2 regions of the Pseudomonas sp. LS_2 genome follow, and region 1 is predicted to be linked to the other one. Evidence: predicted binding sites of a transcription regulator. Region 1 holds the regulator's gene; the other holds the start of a gene.
What was found. Region 1 encodes FliA, which starts transcription of late flagellar genes. Its sites were predicted from a motif close to CTAAAGTTTNNNNNNNNNNNGCCGNTAA; they were not measured.

Region 1 (7,548 bases):
CAACCTCGACCTGCAGCCCAGCGCATATCGCCTGACCCTGATGGGGGTGATCCTGGCCGAGGCCGAGATCTACCCGGACCGCGAACTTGCGATCAACCCCGGCCAGGTGTTCGGCAGCCTCAACGGTATCGCCGCACGCGACCCGGCATTCGGCCTGGAAGCGGTGTGGATCGACATCGCCCAGCGCGCCCAGGCGCAGTCGCTGGGCTACACCGTGGTGGACGCCAGTACCGTGGTCGCCACCCACCTCAACCAGATTCTGCAGAAGCATTGCCACGAGCTGATCGGCCACGAAGAAGTGCAGCAACTGCTGCAAGTGCTGTCCAAGGCGTCGCCCAAGCTCGCCGAGGAACTGGTGCCGGGTGTCATTTCCTTGTCAGGCCTGCTCAAGGTCCTTCAGGCTCTGCTTGCCGAGCAGGTGCCGGTGCGCGATATTCGAAGCATTGCCGAGGCCATCGCGAATAACGCGGGCAAGAGTCAAGATACCGCCGCGCTGGTGGCCTCGGTGCGCGTCGGATTGTGTCGCGCCATCGTGCAAAGCATTGTCGGCACTGAGTCGGAGCTGCCTGTCATCACGCTGGAGCCAAGGTTGGAACAGATCTTGCTCAATAGTTTGCAACGGGCCGGGCAGGGCCAGGAAGACGGTGTTCTCCTGGAGCCGAGCATGGCCGAGAAGCTGCAGCGTTCGCTGATCGAAGCGGCGCAGCGCCAGGAGATGCAAGGTCAACCTGCCATTCTTCTGGTGGCTGGCCCGATCCGCGCCATGCTGTCGCGCTTCGGCCGTCTTGCCGTACCGAACCTGCATGTCCTTGCGTATCAGGAGATACCGGACAACAAGCAAGTCACCATCGTTGCCACCGTGGGCCCTAATGGCTGAGGTAGTGGGTTATGCAAGTTAAGCGTTTTTTCGCCGCCGATATGCGTCAGGCCATGAAGCTGGTCCGCGATGAGCTGGGCGCCGATGCCGCTATCATCGGCAACCGGCGCATTGCCGGTGGCGTCGAGCTGACCGCCGCGCTGGACTACAAGCTGTCCGCGCTGGCCCCGCGCGTGCCCAATGCCGAGCTCGAGGACGAGCTGCGCAAGACGCAGTCGCGTATCGCCACCGCCCAGGCGGAGCTCGGCAGCCGCAACGATACCGAGGATGGCAACCGCCAGCTGTTCGCCGGCCTTTCGCTGACCGCCTCGGAGCCGCTGATCGAACCCCATGTGGAGTTGCCGCCGGCCGCCGTCAAGGCGCCGACGCCTGCGCCGGTCGATCCGCGCCTGTTCGACGCCATGCGTTCGGAGCTCTCCGGCCTGCGCGAACTGCTCGAAGTGCAGCTCGGCTCGCTGGCCTGGAGCCAGCTGCAAGGCAGTCAGCCGCAACAGGCCAACCTGTGGCGCCGCCTGCAACGTATTGGCCTGTCCGGGCCCATCGCCCGTGAACTGCTCGACATGACCGCCGGCATCGAGGAGCCGCGCCAGGCTTGGCGCATGCTGCTGGCACACTTGGCGCGCATGCTCGACGTGCCTGAGGTAGAGCCGATCGAGGAGGGCGGGGTGATCGCCATGGTCGGCCCGGCCGGCATGGGCAAGACCACGACCCTGGCCAAGCTGGCGGCGCGCTATGTGCTTAAGTACGGCGCACAGAACATCGCCCTGGTGAGCATGGACAGCTTCCGCATCGGCGCCCAGGAACAGCTCAAGACCCTGGGGCGGATCCTCAACGTTCCGGTGACCTACGTCGACCCCGGCGAGTCCCTCGGCCAAGCCCTGGAGCCGCTGCTGCGCAAGCGCGTGGTGCTGATCGACACCGCCGGCCTGCAAGCCAGCGACCCGGCCCTGCGCATGCAGCTGGAGAGCCTCGCCAGCCGCGGCATCGCCGCCAAGAACTACCTGGTACTGGCCACCACCAGCCAGAAGCAGGTGCTCACCGCTGCCTACCACAGCTACAAGCGCTGCGGGCTGGCCGGTTGCATCCTGACCAAACTCGACGAAACGGGCAGCCTCGGCGAAGTGCTGAGTCTGGCCATCAGTCATCAACTGCCGGTTGCCTACCTGACCGATGGACCACGCATCCCTGACGACCTGCAGCTGCCGCGCAAGCACCAGCTGGTAAGCCGGGCAGTGAGCGTGCAGTTGCAGGAAGACCCCAGCGAAGAAGCCATGGCCGACATGTTCGCTGACCTCTACCACAACCCCGGCAAGCGTGCGGGTTGAACCATGAGTGGCGGAAGGGTGTGTACGAAAAGTCGCCGAGCGGAGGTCCTGCTTTCAACGCAGCAGGATCATCGCGCAGGCGGTTTCACTACCGACCCTAGGTACCGGGCAAGACCCTTCAAGTGGACTGGTTCCACGCGAAACAAGGTAAAGAACAGAAATGGGTAGCATGCATCCCGTACAGGTGATCGCCGTGACCGGTGGCAAAGGTGGCGTCGGCAAGACCAACGTTTCAGTGAACCTGTCCCTGGCATTGGCCGAACTCGGCCGCCGGGTCATGTTGCTGGATGCCGACCTGGGCCTGGCCAACGTCGACGTGCTGCTGGGCCTGACACCCAAGCGCACCCTGGCCGACGTCATCGAAGGCCGTTGCGAGCTGCGCGATGTACTCCTGCAAGGCCCTGGCGGGGTACGTATCGTGCCGGCGGCCTCTGGCACCCAGAGCATGGTGCACCTGGCTCCGGCCCAGCATGCCGGGTTGATCCAAGCCTTCAGCGAGATCGGCGACAACCTCGACGTACTGGTGATCGACACCGCTGCGGGTATTGGTGACTCAGTGGTCAGTTTCGTCCGCGCCGCCCAGGAAGTGCTGCTGGTGGTATGTGACGAGCCCACCTCGATCACCGACGCCTACGCGCTGATCAAGCTGCTCAACCGCGACTACGGCATGAACCGTTTCCGCGTGCTGGCCAACATGGCGCAAAGCCCGCAGGAAGGGCGCAACCTGTTCGCCAAGCTGACCAAGGTCACCGACCGTTTCCTCGACGTGGCCCTGCAGTACGTCGGCGCGGTGCCATACGACGAATGCGTGCGCAAGGCGGTGCAGAAGCAGCGGGCAGTGTACGAAGCCTTCCCGCGTTCCAAGTGCGCCCTGGCCTTCAAGGCCATCGCGCAGAAGGTCGACAGCTGGCCGCTGCCAGCCAATCCGCGCGGTCACCTTGAGTTCTTCGTCGAACGCCTGGTGCAACCCACCAGCGCAGGGCCGGTGCTATGAGTTCGAGCGGTTTCAAGATGTACAGCAAGGCGTCCAAGGATGCCCAGTACGAGCTGATCGAGCGCTATGCGCCGCTGGTCAAGCGTATCGCCTACCACCTGCTGGCGCGCCTGCCGGCCAACGTGCAGGTCGAGGACCTGATCCAGGCCGGCATGATCGGTTTGCTGGAAGTGGCCAACAAATACGACGCCAGCAAGGGCGCCAGCTTCGAGACCTATGCCGGCATCCGCATCCGCGGCGCGATGCTTGACGAGGTGCGCAAGGGCGATTGGGCGCCGCGTTCGGTGCACCGCAACACGCGCATGGTCAGTGACGCGATGCGCAGCGTCGAGGCCAGAACGGGTCGTGACGCTAAAGATCACGAGGTTGCTGCCGAACTCCAATTGAGTCTCGATGATTACTACGGGATTTTGAACGATACCTTGGGCAGCCGCCTGTTCAGTTTCGACGACCTGTTGCAGGACGGTGAACATGAAGGGCTGCACGAGGACGGTGCCAGCGGCCAGCTGGAACCTTCGCGTGATCTGGAAGACGAGCGCTTCCAGTCGGCCCTGGCAGAGGCGATTGCCAACCTGCCGGAGCGCGAGCGCCTGGTACTGTCGCTGTACTACGACGAGGAGCTGAACCTCAAGGAGATCGGTGAGGTGCTGGGGGTCAGCGAGTCACGGGTCAGCCAGTTGCACAGCCAGTGCGCGGCACGCCTGCGCAGCCGCCTTGGGGAATGGCGGGCGCGTTGAGCGAAGGTTTCATTGCAGTCGTTGCAGGTTGTACCGAATTGATTGAGCGCGCGCTCGGCGCCGAGCGCGTTAAAGACTGCTTGGAGGTCTAATTGAACAAAGATATGAAAATCCTCATCGTTGACGACTTCTCGACGATGCGGCGGATCATCAAGAACCTGTTGCGTGACCTGGGCTTCACCAACGTCAAAGAGGCCGATGATGGCAACACGGCACTGCCGATGCTCAACAGCGAGCCCTTCGACTTCCTCGTGACCGACTGGAACATGCCTGGCATGACTGGCATCGACCTGCTGCGCGCGGTACGCGCCGACGAACGCCTCAAGCACCTGCCGGTGCTGATGGTGACCGCTGAGGCCAAGCGCGAGCAGATCATCGAAGCGGCCCAGGCCGGCGTCAACGGCTACGTGGTCAAGCCGTTCACTGCCTTGGCGCTGAAAGAAAAGATCGAGAAGATCTTCGAGCGCGTCAACGGCTGAGCCACGTCAGGGGGCGCTATGGAATCCAAGAACGATTCTCTGGGGGAGTTCGAGTCGACCCTCAAGAAGCATGCCGAAGAACTGGTGCAGAGCCTGGAGCGCGGCCAGTTCGGCGACGCGGTGCAACTGATCCACCAGCTCAACCAGACCCGCGACCGTGGCCTGTACCAGGAAGTCGGCAAGCTCACCCGTGAGCTGCACAGTGCCATCGTCAACTTCCAGATCGACCCGCACATGCCGCAGGCCGAGGAGGTGTCGCAGATCACCGACGCTACCGAACGCCTGTCCTATGTGGTGCGGCTGACCGAGAACGCGGCCAATCGCACCATGGACCTGGTCGAGCAGAGCACCCCGGTGCTCAACGACCTGGCGAGCGAGGCCCAGGCCCTGTCGGCCGACTGGCAGCGCTTCATGCGCCGGGAAGTGGCAGCGCCGGAGTTCCGTGAGCTGGCCAAGCGCGTCGACGTTTTCCTGGCGCGCAGTGCCGAGGGCAACCGCGACGTCGCCAGCCATCTCAACGATATCTTGCTGGCTCAGGACTATCAGGACCTGACCGGCCAGGTCATCAAGCGCGTCACCGCGCTGGTGACCGAAGTCGAAAAAAATCTGCTCAAGCTCGTGCTCATGGCCAGTCAAGTCGACCGCTTTGCCGGTATCGAACATGACCACCAGCAGTTGCGTGCTGAAAAAGATCAAGAAAAACATCCGACTCGGGGTGAAGGTCCGCAGATTCATGCCGATAAGCGTGAAGACGTCGTGTCCAGTCAGGACGATGTCGACGATCTGCTGTCCAGCCTGGGTTTTTAGGGAGCACGTTTAATGAGCTTCGGCGCCGATGAAGAAATCCTCCAGGATTTCCTGGTAGAAGCCGGCGAAATCCTTGAGCAACTGTCCGAGCAACTGGTCGAGCTGGAAAGCCGGCCCGACGATGCCGACCTGCTCAATGCGATCTTCCGCGGTTTTCACACTGTAAAAGGGGGCGCCGGCTTCCTCCAGCTCAACGAGCTGGTGGAGTGCTGCCATATCGCAGAGAACGTGTTCGACATCCTGCGCAAAGGGGAGCGCCGGGTCGATGCGGAACTGATGGATGTGGTGCTCGAGGCACTGGATACGGTGAACAGCATGTTCGGCCAGGTCCGCGAGCGCACCGACATCACCCCGGCCACGCCGGAGCTTCTGGCGGCGCTGTCTCGCCTGGCAGAGCCCGCTGGCAACGATGCGCCAGTCGCAGTCGCCGAACCGGTTGCCGCGGTTGAGGCACCTGCTGCCGAGGCCGATATCACCGACACCGAATTCGAACAACTGCTCGACTCGCTCGATGCGGTCAAGGCCGAGGCCGAGGCTGCCCAGCAGCTGCAAGGCGAAGTCACCAGCGGTGGCGGTGACGAAATCACCGACGCCGAATTCGAGTCGTTGCTCGACCAGTTGCACGGCAAAGGCCAGTTCTCTGCCGAGATCACCGCTACCCAGCCCGAGACCAGCGTGGCTGCACCGGCAGGTGATGAAATCACCGATGCCGAGTTCGAGGCGCTGCTTGACCAGTTGCACGGCAAGGGCACCTTCGCCGTCGACGCGTTGCCTGGGGTCGCCGCCGCCGCCGGTACCGCCGCACCGGCGGGTGCTGCGGGCGAACACATCACCGAAAACGAGTTCGAAGCGCTGCTCGACCAGTTGCACGGCAAGGGCAAGTTTTCCAGCGATGCGGTCGTTGCCGAGGCGCCCGCAGCTGTAGCCGCAGTAGCCGCCTCTGCGGCAAAGCCTGCTCCTGCTCCTGCACCTGCACCTGCACCTGCACCTGCACCTGCACCTGCCGCCGCCAAGCCTGCTGCCCCCGCAGCGGCCCGCGCCCCCGCTGCTGCACCCGAGAAGCATGGTGCCAGCGAGGCGGAAACCACCGTACGCGTCGACACCGCACGCCTGGACGAGATCATGAACATGGTCGGCGAACTGGTGCTGGTGCGTAACCGCCTGGTGCGCCTGGGCCTGAACAGCGGCGACGAGGCCATGTCCAAGGCCGTGTCCAACCTCGACGTGGTCACCGCCGACCTGCAGACCGCGGTGATGAAAACCCGCATGCAGCCGATCAAGAAGGTCTTCGGCCGCTTCCCACGCCTGGTTCGTGACCTGGCGCGCCAGCTCAAGAAAGAGATCAACCTGGAACTGGTCGGCGAAGAAACCGACCTGGACAAGAACCTGGTCGAGGCCCTGGCCGACCCGTTGGTGCACTTGGTGCGCAACGCGGTCGACCATGGTGTCGAGACCCCCGAGGAGCGCGAGGCCTCCGGCAAGTCGCGCACTGGCCGCGTGGTGCTTTCGGCCGAGCAGGAAGGCGACCACATCCTGTTGTCGATTTCCGATGACGGCAAGGGCATGGACCCGAACATCCTGCGCGCCAAGGCCGTGGAAAAGGGCTTGATGGACAAGGATGCCGCCGACCGCCTGAGCGAGTCGGATTGCTACAACCTGATCTTCGCCCCGGGCTTCTCGACCAAGACCGAAATCTCCGATGTGTCCGGCCGCGGCGTGGGCATGGACGTGGTGAAGACCAAGATTTCCCAGCTCAACGGCTCGATCAACATCTTCTCGGCCAAGGGCCAGGGCTCGAAGATCGTCATCAAGGTGCCGCTGACCCTGGCGATCATGCCGACCCTGATGGTGATGCTGGCCAACCAGGCGTTCGCCTTCCCGCTGGTCAACGTCAACGAGATCTTCCACCTGGACCTGTCGCGCACCAACGTGGTCGACGGCCAGGAGGTGGTGATCGTGCGCGACAAGGCGCTGCCGCTGTTCTACCTCAAGCGCTGGCTGGTCCAGGACCAGGCGCACGAGGAGCAGCGCGAAGGGCATGTGGTGATCCTCTCCGTGGGCACCCAGCGCATCGGTTTCGTGGTCGACCAGCTGGTGGGCCAGGAAGAGGTGGTGATCAAGCCGCTGGGCAAGATGCTCCAGGGCACGCCGGGCATGTCGGGCGCCACCATCACCGGTGACGGTCGCATTGCGTTGATCCTCGACGTACCGAGCATGCTCAAGCGTTACGCCGCCCGGCGTATTTGATTTCGGCGGCGCGACCTGGCGGTTGCGCCGCCTAATGGAGTGTTTATGGCAGTCAAGGTCCTGGTGGTGGATGATTCCGGTT
Region 2 (7,548 bases), on a different contig from region 1:
GCCGAGGCCATGGCCCAGCCGACCGCCTGCACGAACTGGGTCGCCAGGTTGCCGCTGATGGTGAAGAAACCGGCCTCGCGTACCGAGTACATGATCGGCAGCTGGCGGCCCTTGAGCGGGTCGCGGGTGTTGGACAGCAGTTGGCAGATCATCTCCACCAGCGACACGTCGCGGGCCATCAGGATGCTCTGCTGGCGATAGGTGGGAAAGCACATGTCGCTGCGGTTCAGCGCCAGCGCCTGTCCGGCGCCGATGGCTTCCTCGCCCAGGCTCTGCATGTAGAAGGACATCTTCTTCTGGCGCTGGGCAACCACCATGCGGCTGTCGAAGATACGTGTCTTGAGCATGGTGCGCAGGCCTTGGCGCAGCACTTGCGGGTCGATGTCCTCGGCCCAGGGGCCGAGTGCATCGCCGTGCTCGTCCAGCACGCGCACGAGGCTGCCGGAGAGGTCCGCAGTGTCGGCGGGCTCTACATCGATGGGGGGTTTGCGGACGGAACCTGCATCGTTCAGACGCAGGTAGGAGAAATCGGTCTGGCAGCCTGGCCGGCCTGTAGGCTCGGGCACATGCAAACGCAGGGGGGCGTACTCGTTCATGCTGTTTACGCTCGCTCGAATTTTGTTTTTGTGAGCTCTGAAGCGGTCGCCGCTGACTGCCGGCTTGTGACTGGCAGGTCAGCGTCCATTACATCTTAGAGGGACGGCAGGAGAATTTTTCTCTCAAGTTGGTTGCCTTTGCCGTTCGGGGGAGATAAACATTCTTTATAAACACAAGAAACCGGTGAATTTGTCTCATGCGCAAACTTGATCGTACGGATATCGGCATCCTCAACAGCCTGCAGGAAAACGCCCGCATCACCAATGCCGAGCTTGCGCGTTCGGTGAACCTGTCGCCCACGCCGTGCTTCAACCGGGTCAAGGCCATGGAAGAGCTGGGGGTGATTCGCCAGCAGGTGACGCTGCTGTCGCCGGAGGTGCTGGGGTTGGATGTGAATGTGTTCATCCATGTGAGCCTGGAGAAGCAGGTAGAACAGTCGCTGCACCGCTTCGAGGAGGAAATCGCCGAACGCCCTGAGGTGATGGAGTGCTACCTGATGACCGGCGACCCGGACTACCTGCTGCGCGTATTGCTGCCGAGCATCCAGGCGCTGGAGCGCTTCCTCGACTACCTGACGCGCCTGCCGGGGGTAGCCAACATCCGTTCGAGCTTTGCGCTCAAGCAGGTACGCTACAAGACTGCGTTGCCGTTGCCGGCCAATGGCATGACCTTGCGCGAGTGAGTGCGCGGCGTCTGCTTCGCGGGCAAGCCCGCTCTTACAACTAATGCGTGTTTTCAACCAAGCGCGGGTCCCTGTAGCGGCGGGCTTGCCCGCGAACATCGATGAAGCCGGTGGCATACAGCGACGCCCTACAGTGTGCTTGATATTTTAAACACCCCCGGCCTATGTTGTTCCCGTCGCCATCCACGGCACGTTTACAACCACAAGGACCAGTGTCATGAGCATCCAGCGCCTGACGGGCATCGACGAAGTCGAATGCATTACCCCGGACCTCAACGGTGTGCCACGCGGCAAGGTAATGACCGGCGAAGGCTTTCTCGAAGGTCGCCGCTTGCAGATGGCGCGCGGGGTCTTGCTGCAATGCGTCATGGGCGGCTACCCGCCGGCGAAGTTCTACGGCAGCGACGATGGCGACCTGGCGCTGGTCGCCGACCCTGCGCAAACCCACGTGTTGCCCTGGAGCGAAACGCCACGGGCGCTGGCGATCTGCGATGCGGTGGAGCTCGATGGCAGGCCGTCGGGGCTCTCGACCCGTGGGCTGCTCAAGGCAGTGATCGCCCGTTATGCCGCCCAGGGCCTGGCGCCGGTAGTCGCCACGGAGCTCGAGTTCTTCATCTTCGCCGCCAACCCCGACCCCACCCAGCCGTTCCAGCCACCGGTTGGCCTGGACGGGCGCCGCGAGATGGGCCATTCGGCTTTCAGCGTCAGTTCCAACAATGGCCTGAGACCGTTCTTCACCGAAGTCTATCGGTGCATGGCTGCATTGGGCCTGCCGCGCGACACCTTCATGCATGAAATGGGCGTCAGCCAGTTCGAGATCAACCTGTTGCACGGGGACCCACTGCTGCTGGCCGACCAGACCTTCCTGTTCAAGCACCTGCTCAAGGAAGTGGCACTCAAGCACGGCTTGACCGTGGTGTGCATGGCCAAGCCGCTGGCCCGCACGCCCGGCAGCTCGATGCACATCCACCAGAGCCTGGTGGAGGCCGCCAGTGGACGCAATGTGTTCAGCGACGAGCAGGGAAGGGCCACCGATACCTTCCATCATTTCATTGCAGGATTGCAGGCGTGCATGGCCGACTTCACCGCGCTGTTCGCCCCCAACGTCAATTCCTACCAGCGGCTATGCCACCCCTACGCCTCGCCGAACAACGCCTGCTGGTCCGAAGACAACCGTGCGGCGGGTCTGCGCATTCCAGCCAGCTCGCCGGTGGCCCGGCGCGTGGAGAACCGCCTGCCGGGCGCCGACGCCAACCCGTACCTGGCCATTGCCGCCAGCCTGGCTGCCGGCTTGCATGGCATCGAGCAGCGCCTGCAGCCGACGCTGCCGATCCAGGGCGAGTTCAGCGTGCCCGAGCACTTGAGCCTGCCGTGCACCTTGCATGCGGCGTTGGAGCGCCTGAAACGCAGCGTGCTGGCGCGGGAACTGTTCGGCGCCGAATTCATCGAAGGCTACGTCGCGACCAAGACGCTGGAGTTGAGCGACTTCTTCGATGAGATCACCCCGTGGGAGCGGCGCGTGCTGGCCGCGCAGGCCTGATTGCGACAGGCGTTTGCCGCGCGCGCCATCGGTGGCGAATTTTCCTCGCCCAAGCGCCGCGCCCCGGAAATACCCCTTATGCTTGCTAGCACTGTCTACTAGCCCTGAACACCGCGGGGATGCATGCACCAGATCTGGAAGTCTTTTCGTTCGTTGTATTTCGCGGCGCTGATGATGTTGATCGGTTCCGGTCTGCTCAGTACCTACCTTGCCTTGCGCCTGGCTGCCGATCATGTCGACAGCCTGTGGGTGGGTGCGTTGATGGCGGCCAACTATTTCGGCCTTGCGGTGGGCGGCAAGGTCGGCCACCGGTTGATTGCCCGCGTCGGGCATATTCGCGCCTACGCCACCTGTGCAGGTATCGTCGGTGCAGCGGTGCTGGGCCATGGCATGACCAGCTACCTGCCAGCCTGGGTCGGGCTGCGGATGATCGTCGGCCTGGGGATGATGTGCCAGTACATGGTCATCGAAAGCTGGCTCAATGAGCAGGCCGATGCCAAGCAGCGCGGCGCGGTGTTCAGTGGCTACATGATCGCCTCGTACCTGGGGCTGGTGCTCGGCCAGCTGATCCTGGTGGTGCACCCGCAGCTTGGCCCGGAACTGCTGATGCTGGTGGCCATGTGCTTCGCCTTGTGCCTGGTGCCGGTGGCGATGACTCGGCGCATCCACCCGGCGCCATTGCGCCCGGCACCGATGGAGCCAAAGTTCTTCATCAAGCGCGTACCGCAGTCGTTGAGTACGGTGCTGGGTGCGGGGTTGATCGTCGGCTCCTTTTACGGCCTGGCGCCGTTGTATGCGGCCCGGCAGGGGCTGAGCACCGAGCAGGTCGGTCTGTTCATGGGCTGCTGTATTTTCGCAGGGCTTCTGGTGCAGTGGCCGTTGGGCTGGTTGTCCGACCGCTACGACCGCGCGGTGCTGATTCGCGGGGCTGCTGGCGGCTTGGCGCTGGTGTCGTTGCCGCTGGCGCTGCTGCCGAGCGTGCCACTTGAGGTGCTGTTCGCGGTGGGGTTCGTGGTGTCGCTGTTGCAGTTCTGCCTGTATCCACTGGCGGTGGCGTTCTCCAACGACCACGTGGAAAGCGAGCGGCGGGTGTCGCTGACGGCGATGCTGCTGGTGACCTATGGCGTGGGGGCCAGCGTCGGGCCGCTGGTGGCGGGTGTGTTGATGAAAGTCCTCGGCGCGCAGATGCTGTACGCATTCTTCACCTTCTTCGCCCTGGTACTGGTATGGCGTATCCGGCCCAAGGCGGTCACCGGCTTGCACCAGGTGCAGGATGCACCGCTGCACCACGTGGCGATGCCGGCGGCGGGCTCGCCGTTGTCAGCGGCACTGGACCCGCGGGTCGACGAGCAGACCGTTCAGGATGTGATGCAGGCGCCGGTGGCGGCTGAGGATACCGAGGCTGAAGAAGAGCAAGGTGCGAAGGCCGGGGAAGAAGCCAGGCCGCAGGCCGACGTCGACAAGTCGGTTTGAGTTGAGCCATTACCGGCCTCTTCGCGGGTAATGCGCCGCGCCTGAGAACAGCGGCAACTGGTGGCAGCGGGCTTGCCCGCGAAAGGGCCGTCACCGACACCGCGCACAAACGAAAACGCCACCGAATCGGTGGCGTTTTTCATGGCAGCACGACGATCAATAGTCGTCCTTGTCGAACCGCCGCGCTTCACGTTGCAGCTGGTACACGAAGCTCTCTATCTTGCGCTGGCTCTGGCCGGTCAGGTTGTGGAAACGCACCCCGGCGAAGGTGGTGTTGATGCGCTCTTCGAAATGCAGGTGGCGTAGCTCTACCATCACATCGGCCAGGCCCAGCGGGTTGCTGGCCTTGAAGCGCTCGTACACCTGGCCCAGTTGCAGGCGCTCCTCGACATTGCCCTCGAAACGCAGCTTGCAGCCGGTCGCGGAGATGTCCAGCAGCTTGCCGCGCAGTGCACCGCTACCCTTGAGGTGGGTGCCATCAAGCATGATGTCGACCAGTTGCGACAGCTTCAGCGCAGCGCGGAAGGCGTTGCGGCGCTGGTGGTAGGTCATTTCGGTCGGCAACGGGCCACGGTAACAGCGGTGGCCGTCGATCTCGGTGATGGTCAGGGCATGGTTGCATTCCCAGGCGATACGTACGCCGTCATGGAAGCCTTCAACACGGAAGGGCTCGCCGTTCTCGATGAATTTTTCGCCATCACGGGGAATCATCTCGTCCAGCGCAAGGATGTCCTTATCCTTGTCGGCGTGTACCACGTAGCTCTGGAACCGCTGGCTGCGCTCATGGAAGGTGATGATCAGCGGATCGTGGCTGTCCAGCAACTGGCGCAGGTTGGCCGCGATCTCCAAAGGCGTGGTCAACACCTTTGGTGGCTGAGGAGCATCGGTTTCATTGAACACGGGTTTTCAATCTCCAGGCAAAAACGACACACGCAAGTAATGGCATTCTGCCAGTAACTTCCGTGCCTTGAACAGGATTAATCACACCTGGCTGATGGCGCGGGGCTTGTCCATGGGCGCAGTGGCGCCACGGCTGTCGTAGAGCGACGGTGAATCACCGCCCATGAGAATCCTGATCTGGCTGGCTGTGGCGTGCTGCTGCACCTGAATGATCCGACCGTTGATCTGGTTGGTCTTCTGGCAGGCATCCATGAGCTGGGTGAGCACATCCAGTTGCTGCAGGATGAGGTCGCCGTTCGGCGATTGTGCGGCCACGGCCTGTACGCCGGCGCGATCCGCGGAGAAGCCGAGGCTGGTCAGGAGGTGGTTGCGGCGCAGGCCCTGCTGTTCGAGCAGCACGATAAGCGACTGCTTGCGTGCCAGGATGTTCTCCAGCAGCGGCATGTCGCGTCCGTGCAGGGCGACCGTTTCGTTCTGCAGCAACGCGAGTAATTCCTCGGTCGGTGCGATGTCGTCTTCGATCAGTTGCAGCAGGGTAATGTCGTGCATGGCTGGCTCTTGGCGTTTAGCGTCCTTGAAGTCAGCGCGCCCGAGGGTTAGCGCTGAGCTTCGAAATCAAGCAGTTTGCTGGCGACCCGGCCGGCATCGACCTGATAGCTGCCATCGGCGATCGCCTGTTTCAACTGGGCCACACGGGCGCTGTTGACTTCAGGCTGCTCGCGCAGCTTTTCGCGGATCTGCTGCAACTGCTGTGCCTCTTGACTGAGGTGTACCGCCTCTCCGCTGGCGCTGGCCTTGGGGGTTTCGCCGGCTTTCTCGGGGGTGCCCGATGCCGTGTTGCTGCGAACCCCGCCTGTGACGGACGGAGAGTTGTTCAAACGACTGAAGTCGATAACCATGATCGAAACCTCTGGGAATTAGGACGCTTGCCTTGTTTTCGGCCAATCCGAAATAAACTTTAGGCACAAATGCATTGCCGCCTATCGGCAAGCGTGTCCGACCCGTTTTCGACACAGTTTAGGAAAAGCACCTACATACTGCTAGCCCTTCGGATTACATCGCTACTTCTACCTGCCCGGGGCCGGTGACCCTGGCCTTGACCACGCGCTTGGAGTTCAGGTTGCGCACCCGGATCTGTTCGGTCAGGCCGCCTTTGCTCAGGGCTTCGCCAGGCATGCGCACGTTGAGTGTTCCGCTGCGGGCGGTAATGACCACATGGTCGCCCTTGCGGATCACCTCGGCCTGCTCCAGGTACTGCAAGGTCAGGACCTGGTCGAGGGTAGTGGGGCGCAGCAGCTTCATGCCCACGGCCTGCTCGAGCTGGGTCAGGAAACCGGCGCCGAGGGTGCTGACGTCGCGCTCGCGCATGGTCACGGCATTTTCGTCGATCACGCTGTCGCGCTTGAGCGGGCGGGTCATCACCACCACGTCGCGGAACAGCTTGACCTGAGCCGGTACGAACACGGTCCAGGGTGCAGCGCTGTCGCAGCGTACCCGCACCGTGACCCGGCCAATCGGCTGTGCCGGGCTTTCCAGCGAGGCATCCAGCGCCTGGCTGCACAGTGGCATGCGCAGGCGCGGGTCGAGGTTGTTCACCTGGATCTCGTAGCGGCCTTCGGTCTGGGTGGTGGCCAGATAGTCCTCAACGGTGAATTCAAGAAACCCTTGGGTGACACCGATAAGCTGTTCAGGCAAGGTAGCCGCATCTGCCAGCGTGCGGGTGCCGGGTGCCAACAGGCACAGCGTGGCCAGGAGGGTGGCCAGCAGGCGCGTCAGTCGTCGGAATAATGTCGTTTTCGTGTGCATACCGCTCAAAAAAGCAAAGCCCGTGCCGACTCGTTGGCAAACGGGCTGAAAAAATAGAAGGAGACTGGCATGGCTGGAGTCATGGATTCGGTCAACCAGCGCACGCAGCTGGTGGGGCAGAATCGCCTGGAACTGTTGCTGTTCCGCCTCAATGGCGCGCAGCTCTATGGCATCAACGTGTTCAAGGTCCGCGAGGTGTTGCAGTGCCCGGAACTGACCTTGCTGCCCAAGTCTCATCCGGTCGTGCGCGGGGTGGCCAATATTCGCGGCGCGACCATTCCGATCCTCGACCTGTCGATGGCCACCGGGTTGCCGCAGTTGAGCGAGGAAACCCGTAACAGTTTCGTGATCATCACCGAGTACAACACCAAGACCCAGGGCTTTTTGGTGCATTCGGTGGAGCGCATCGTCAACATGAACTGGGAAGAGATCCACCCGCCACCCAAGGGCACCGGGCGCGATCACTACCTGACGGCAGTCACTCATGTGGACAACCGCATGGTCGAGATCGTCGATGTGGAGAAAGTGCTCGCCGAGGTGGCGCCATCGT

Region 2: flgM (flagellar biosynthesis anti-sigma factor FlgM) is a predicted target of FliA. The motif match lies at 6,127-6,154, and genes of this name have one in related genera.

What each region holds. Positions count from the first base shown of each region.
Region 1 covers NZ_JAVAYC010000024.1:5,850-13,397, forward strand. The annotation lists gene flhA (flagellar biosynthesis protein FlhA) at 1-877, shown strand, start outside; gene flhF (flagellar biosynthesis protein FlhF) at 889-2,202, shown strand; gene fleN (flagellar synthesis regulator FleN) at 2,363-3,196, shown strand; gene fliA (RNA polymerase sigma factor FliA) at 3,193-3,933, shown strand; gene RAC97_RS19190 (chemotaxis response regulator CheY) at 4,038-4,412, shown strand; gene RAC97_RS19195 (protein phosphatase CheZ) at 4,431-5,219, shown strand; gene RAC97_RS19200 (chemotaxis protein CheA) at 5,232-7,466, shown strand; gene RAC97_RS19205 (chemotaxis response regulator protein-glutamate methylesterase) at 7,512-7,548, shown strand, end outside.
Region 2 covers NZ_JAVAYC010000023.1:12,363-19,910, forward strand. The annotation lists gene RAC97_RS18845 (3-methyl-2-oxobutanoate dehydrogenase (2-methylpropanoyl-transferring) subunit alpha) at 1-596, opposite strand, end outside; gene bkdR (Bkd operon transcriptional regulator BkdR) at 794-1,279, shown strand; gene RAC97_RS18855 (glutamine synthetase family protein) at 1,578-2,819, shown strand; gene RAC97_RS18860 (MFS transporter) at 2,943-4,292, shown strand; gene RAC97_RS18865 (flagellar brake protein) at 4,449-5,192, opposite strand; gene RAC97_RS18870 (flagella synthesis protein FlgN) at 5,274-5,741, opposite strand; gene flgM (flagellar biosynthesis anti-sigma factor FlgM) at 5,789-6,091, opposite strand; gene flgA (flagellar basal body P-ring formation chaperone FlgA) at 6,246-6,998, opposite strand; gene RAC97_RS18885 (chemotaxis protein CheV) at 7,068-7,548, shown strand, end outside.